2 regions of the Streptomyces sp. NPDC001890 genome follow, and region 2 is predicted to be linked to the other one. Evidence: riboswitches for the same ligand, from Rfam matches in the RefSeq annotation. Region 2 holds a riboswitch; the other holds the start of a gene.
The links. Region 2 has a riboswitch for glycine ahead of gcvP (aminomethyl-transferring glycine dehydrogenase). Riboswitches for the same ligand answer to the same signal wherever they lie in the genome.
Positions count from the first base shown of each region.

Region 1 (3,403 bases), on a different contig from region 2:
GGCGTCCGGCAGTGGCCGGACGTTCTTACACGGCCGCTCGCTGATAGAAGGGGCGGATCCGCTCCCGCATCCAGTCGCCGACCGGGTCCTGTGCCACGTCGAGCAGGACGAGATTGACCGGCCAGGGAACCTCGACCCGGCCCAGAGCGCGGCCGAGGGCGTCCATCGGGGCGTTGCGCCCGGCGCCCTCCCAGGTGGAGAACTCGACGCCGATGAAGAGGACCGGGTCGCCGCCCTCGATGCTGGCGAGCGTCCGGCGGGCGGTGAGCACGACGCCGCTCTCCTCGAACTCACCGGCCGCCGCGGCGAGGAAGTCGACCGGCTCCTCCTTCCAGTCCGGCTCGTACAGCCGGACCCTGCCGCCGCTGGCCGGACCGTCCAGCGGGGTGCGCCCGGCCCGGCAGAGTTCGGCCACGGCGGGCGGCGGCAGCGGCATCCCGACCGCGCCGCCCGGGTTCACGGCGATGCCGAGCTGCGGGGGCAGTCCGCGGGCGAAGTCGCGGGCGGGCGCGACGGTGAAGGACATATGGGTGCCGACACAGGCGAGGAACTGCTGCTCGGAGCTGAAGACGGGGACGTACGCGGCGCCCTCGATCTCCACCGTCGGCAGGTCCAGGGCCGCCGAGTCGGGTCCCCCGCCGTTGGGCAGCGGCACCCAGACCTGGCTGCGGCCGAGCACCTCGACGAGCCGCCCGCCCGCCTCCGGGCTGCCCACCGAGGCCATCAGCACTTCTTCGAGCTCATTGGCCGGCCATCCGCCCTGCGGATGGGACTGGACCTGTGCCGGAACGTCCACTGCTTCCCCTTCTCGCCCACGCCTTCCGGCAGAAGGTTAACGCCCGGCCCCGCCACCGCTCCGGCCCCGAGGCCCCGGCCACCGGCCTCAGGGGCTGTCGGGCCGTCCGTCCGCGAACGCGATCCGGTCGAGCCTTCCCGCCGCCTCCCGGTCCAGCAGCACCGCCGAGGCGCACCCGGGCGGCAGCAGGCCCGTCTCGGTCGCCCGCAGCAGCCTGCCCACCGCCCTGCGGTGCCGGGCGAAGGCATACCCGGACACACCGCGTCCGCGCTCGCGCTGGCCTTCCCTGGCGGTCTGCGGCGTCACGTCGAGCAGGACGAGATGCAGGTCCCGGCCCCGGCGCCGGGCGTCACGGGCCAGCCAGCCGCGCACCCACGACTGGGTCCCGCAGTCATGGACGACGGCGGACTCCCCGGAACGCAGCACCCGCCACAGCCCCCAGTAGTGGGCGACGCGGACGAGCGGGCGGTAGAGCGCGTACGGGAGTAAACGGGGCATGGTGCGGGCCCAGCGGTCACGGGTGTCCTGGGAGTCGATGGCGTGCGCCGTCGTCACCGCCCGCCGGATGAGCGTCGACTTGCCGCTGCCGGGCAGCCCGGAGACCACCACCACGTCCCCCGCCGCGAAACGCAGGCCGCGCGGACTGCGCCCGGACCGCTCCCGCAGATCCCGCACCACGGGCGCGTGCGTGCCCGCGGCGGCCCTCGCCTGGGCCCCCGCCTGTGCGGGCATCGCGCCGTGCGCGACCCCCGCGGTCGTCGCGTACCGCTGCAACGTCATCGCCCTCCCCCTGTCGGCTCACCCCACGTATGCCCATGGAGTGTAAAGAAAAGGTAATGCGGCACAACCGCCCACGCCGCTGATTTCCCACAGGGGACCGGGGCCCCACTCCGGCCCGATGCGTGCGATGATGACCCGGCCAACTGCATAAAGGCCGCTTGAATCCGCGCGGGAGAGTTCCGGTCACTTCCCGTGCCGGGCGCCGAAGGAGCAAGTTCCTCCCTTGAATCTCTCAGGCCCCGTACCGCGTGGATGAGGCAGATCTGAAAAGCGGGCCGCTTCGCGGCTCCACCCAAGGTGCAAGCCGAACCCCTCCAGGGGCTCTCGGCGAACCTCTCAGGTTCCGATGACAGATGGGGAGGGATCGTCCTCGTCGTCATGCCCCGGGAGTCATATCCATGAGCACCGCCCCCCGCCTCACCGCCCTCGATGCCCTGCACCGTTCGCTGGGCGCGACCATGACCGACTTCGCGGGCTGGGACATGCCGCTGCGGTACGCCAGCGAGCGCGACGAGCACAACGCGGTGCGCACGAAGGCCGGACTCTTCGACCTGTCGCACATGGGTGAGATCACCGTCACCGGCCCCGCGGCGGCCGTCTTCCTGAACTTCGCGCTGGTCGGCAACATCGGCACCGTCGCCGTGGGCCGGGCCCGCTACACGATGATCTGCGCCGAGGACGGCGGCATCCTGGACGACCTGATCGTCTACCGGCTCGGCGAGACCGAGTACATGGTGGTCGCCAACGCGGGCAACGCCCAGATCGTGCTGGACGCGCTGACGGCGCGCGCCGAGGGCTTCGACGCCGAGGTGCGCGACGACCGCGACGCGTACGCGCTGCTCGCCGTCCAGGGCCCGGAGTCCCCCGCCATCCTGGCCTCCGTCACCGACGCCGACCTGGACGGTCTGAAGTACTACGCCGGTCTGCCCGGCACGGTCGCCGGTGTCCCCGCGCTGATCGCCCGCACCGGCTACACCGGCGAGGACGGCTTCGAGCTGTTCGTCGCCCCCGCCCACGCCGAGCAGCTGTGGAAGGCGCTGACCGAGGCGGGCGCATCGCGCGGCCTGATCCCGTGCGGGCTCTCCTGCCGCGACACGCTGCGCCTGGAGGCGGGCATGCCGCTGTACGGGCACGAGCTGACCACGGAGCTCACCCCGTTCGACGCCGGTCTCGGCCGGGTCGTGAAGTTCGAGAAGGAGGGCGACTTCGTCGGCCGCAAGGCCCTCGAAGCCGCCGCCGAGCGCGCCGAGACCGCCCCGCCGCGCAAGCTGGTCGGCCTGGTCGCCGAGGGCCGCCGGGTGCCGCGCGCCGGTTTTTCCGTGGTCGCCGCCGGCCAGGTCGTCGGCGAGGTCACCTCGGGCGCCCCCTCGCCCACCCTGGGCAAGCCGATCGCCATGGCGTACGTCGACGCCGCGCACGCCACGCCCGGCGCCGAGGGTGTCGCCGTGGACATCCGGGGCAGCCACGAGCCGTACGAGGTCGTGGCGCTGCCGTTCTACAAGCGCCAGAAGTGACGTCGGCGCTCCCGCAGAAGTGACGCAGTCGCGTCTCACACCGTAAGACCACCGTTCATCAGCACTCCCCCGCGTACAGGAGAATTCAGGTCATGAGCAACCCCCAGCAGCTGCGTTACAGCAAGGAGCACGAGTGGCTGTCGGCCGTCGAGGACGGTGTGGCCACGATCGGTATCACCGAGTACGCGGCCAACGCGCTCGGCGACGTCGTCTACGCCCAGCTCCCCGCGGTCGGTGACACGGTGACCGCGGGCGAGACCTGCGGTGAGCTGGAGTCGACCAAGTCGGTCAGCGACCTGTACTCCCCGGTGAC
Region 1 covers NZ_JBIATE010000002.1:1,080,725-1,084,127, reverse strand. The annotation lists gene ACFYY1_RS11035 (enhanced serine sensitivity protein SseB) at 26-796, opposite strand; gene ACFYY1_RS11030 (AAA family ATPase) at 884-1,576, opposite strand; glycine riboswitch at 1,736-1,833, shown strand; gene gcvT (glycine cleavage system aminomethyltransferase GcvT) at 1,975-3,090, shown strand; gene gcvH (glycine cleavage system protein GcvH) at 3,183-3,403, shown strand, end outside.
Region 1: another riboswitch for glycine. It lies ahead of gcvT (glycine cleavage system aminomethyltransferase GcvT); the one in region 2 lies ahead of gcvP (aminomethyl-transferring glycine dehydrogenase).

Region 2 (3,403 bases):
AGGGGGTGGTTCGGCAGGTACGGCGCGAGGTGCGCGCGCACCCCGACCGGGCCGACGCCGGGGCCGCCGCCGCCGTGCGGGATGCAGAAGGTCTTGTGCAGGTTCAGGTGCGAGACGTCGCCGCCGAACCGACCCGGCTTGGCGAGGCCCACCAGCGCGTTGAGGTTGGCGCCGTCGACATACACCTGACCGCCGGCGTCGTGCACCTCGGCGCAGATGTCGGCGACGTGCTCCTCGAACACACCGTGCGTCGACGGGTACGTGATCATGAGTACGGCGAGCTCGTCGCGGTGCTTCTCGATCTTGGCGCGGAGGTCCTCGACGTCCACCTCGCCGTCGTCGGCGGTCTTCACCACGACGACCTTCATGCCGGCCATGACGGCGCTGGCCGCGTTGGTGCCGTGCGCGGAGGACGGGATGAGGCAGACGGTGCGCTGGTCGTCACCGTTGGCCCGGTGGTACGCGCGTACGGCCAGCAGGCCCGCGAACTCGCCCTGCGATCCCGCGTTCGGCTGGATGGAGACCGCGTCGTAGCCGGTGACCTCGGCCAGGCGCTCCTCCAGCTCGCGGATGAGGGTGAGGAAGCCCTGCGCCTGCTCGGCCGGTGCGAAGGGGTGCAGCGCGCCGAACTCGGGCCAGGTGATCGGCTCCATCTCGGTGGTCGCGTTCAGCTTCATGGTGCAGGAGCCGAGCGGGATCATGCCGCGGTCCAGTGCGTAGTCCCGGTCGGCGAGCTTGCGCAGGTAGCGCAGCATCGCGGTCTCGGAGCGGTGCTGGTGGAAGACCGGGTGGGTGAGGATCTCGTCGGTGCGCAGCAGCGCCTCGGGCAGCGTGTCGGCGACGGTGCCGTCCAGCGCCTCGATGTCCCCGTCGGCGCCGAAGGCGGCCCAGACGGCGGCGATCTGCGTACGCGTGGTGGTCTCGTCGCACGCGACGGAGACCAGGTCGGCGTCGACGAGTCGCAGGTTGACCCCGCGCTCGCGGGCGGCGGCGACGGTCCGGGCCGCCTTGCCCGGGACGCGCACGGTGAGGGTGTCGAAGAAGACGCCGGTCACGACGTCGACCCCGGCGGCGCGCAGGCCCTCGGCCAGGATCGTCGCGTAGCGGTGCGTGCGCCGGGCGATCGTCCGCAGCCCGTCCGGGCCGTGGTACACCGCGTACATTCCGGCCATGACGGCGAGCAGCACCTGGGCGGTACAGATGTTGCTGGTGGCCTTCTCGCGGCGGATGTGCTGCTCACGGGTCTGCAGGGCGAGCCGGTAGGCCTTGTTGCCGTCCGCGTCGACGGAGACACCGACGAGGCGGCCCGGAAGGCTGCGGGCGAACTTCTCACGCACGGCCATGAACCCGGCGTGCGGTCCGCCGAAGCCCATCGGCACACCGAAGCGCTGCGTGGTGCCGACCGCGATGTCCGCACCCAGGTCACCGGGCGAGGTGAGCAGGGTCAGGGCGAGCAGGTCGGCGGCGACCGTGACGATCGCACCCAGCTCGTGGGCCTGCTCGATGACGGGCTTGATGTCCCGGACCGCTCCGGAGGCGCCCGGGTACTGCACCAGTACGCCGAAGACACCGCGCTCGGCGAGCTCCGCCGGGATGCCCTCGGACAGATCGGCGACGACGACCTCGACACCGGTCGGCTCGGCACGGGTCTCTATGACCGCGACCGTCTGCGGCAGGGCGTCGGCGTCGACCAGGAAGACACCGTCCTTCACCTTGCCGACGCGCCGGGAGAGCGCCATGGCCTCGGCGGCCGCGGTGCCCTCGTCGAGCAGCGAGGCGCCGGAGGTGGGCAGCCCGGTCAGCTCGGCGACCATGGTCTGGAAGTTGAGCAGCGCCTCCAGGCGGCCCTGCGAGATCTCCGGCTGGTACGGCGTGTAGGCCGTGTACCAGGCGGGGTTCTCCATGACGTTGCGCAGGATCACCGGAGGGGTGAAGGTGCCGTAGTAGCCGAGCCCGATCATCGGGGCCAGCACCTGGTTGCGGTCCGCGAGCTCACGCAGCTCGGCGAGGACCTCGGCCTCGGTGCGCGCGGCCGGCAGTGCGAGTGCCTCGGCGCTCTTGATGACATCGGGCACCGCGGCGGCGGTGAGTTCGTCCAGCGAGCCGTAACCGACCTGGGCGAGCATCTTCGACTGCGCCTCGTCATCGGGACCGATGTGGCGCTGCTCGAACGGAATGCCCTGCTCCAGCTGGGAGAGCGGAGTGCGACGGGGGGTCATGGTGGAGGCCTCCTGGTCTGTCACGACCTGCGAGGGGCACCACGGCGCGGGTGCCCGAACGGCCTCCCCCTCTGTCATCTCAACCTGAGAGCTTCACCGGCGCACCTTGCGGCGTACCGGCTTTCACCGTCGGTGAGGAAGGGAATCGCACCGGCACTCGGCCGCACGAAACCCGCCCTGCTTTCCAGAGTGACCTCGTCCGTGCGGTACGGGGGCCTGAGAGATTCCGGGGAGGATTTGCTCCTTCGGCGCCTTCGGATCAACTCCGGAGGACTCTCCCGCACGGGGTCAGCAGCCATCACCAGCCTACCAGCGGGGTTCGTGGCTGATTTCTCGAGTGGCCAACCACCCGGATCTGCCTTTTTGTAGTGCTTGTGGAGTAGCCGCGACCAGTGGGAGGGACCGTGCAGACCGACATCGATCCGCGCCGCCTGATCGGCCGCAAGGCGTTCGACCGCAAGGGCACCAAGATCGGGACCGTGGACGAGGTGTATCTCGACGACGCGACCGGTGTGCCCGAGTGGGCAGCCGTACGTACCGGACTCTTCAGCCGGGACGCGTTCGTCCCGCTGGAACCCAGCGAATTCGTGGAGGACACGCTCCGCATCCCCTTCGACCGTGCGCTGATCAAGGACGCGCCGGACTTCGGTGTCGGCCGTCATCTCTCGCCGGAACAGGAGCTCCAGCTCTACCGGCACTACGGTCTGGACTCCCCGCCCGAGGAGCTCGGTCCGGACCGGGACTTCGGCAGGCTGGCAGGCCAGGACGAGTAGTCCACCGGGTCCCTCACCAACGGCAGCGGATCGGCGGGCCGCAGGTCCGGGTCGTCGATCCGGAACGTCCGCACCCGGCCGGGCGTGGACCCCGGTTCCTCGAACCGCACCGTCACGCGGCCGACGCCACTGCCCTGCACCCAGCCATGGCCGTACGTCTCGTGGAGTACGTCGTGTCCGGCGGGCCAGCGCCGGGCTGCGCGCTGCTCGGCGGTCTCCGGGACCGGCGCCCCGGGATCGCCCGGCGGCTCTCCCCCGTCGTCCCCCGCCGGTGCCGACGCCTGCGCCGGTTCCTCCGCCGCTTCCCTGGCGGCTTCCTCGGCCGCGGTCCGCTCCCCGGCTGCCTGGGCGAAGAGATCCTCCTGGGTGTAGTCGGCGAGCCCCGTCACACCCACTCCCAGGAGCCGGACG
Region 2 covers NZ_JBIATE010000022.1:9,683-13,085, reverse strand. The annotation lists gene gcvP (aminomethyl-transferring glycine dehydrogenase) at 1-2,219, opposite strand, end outside; glycine riboswitch at 2,414-2,510, opposite strand; gene ACFYY1_RS34170 (PRC-barrel domain-containing protein) at 2,624-2,992, shown strand; gene ACFYY1_RS34165 (DNA polymerase IV) at 2,917-3,403, opposite strand, start outside.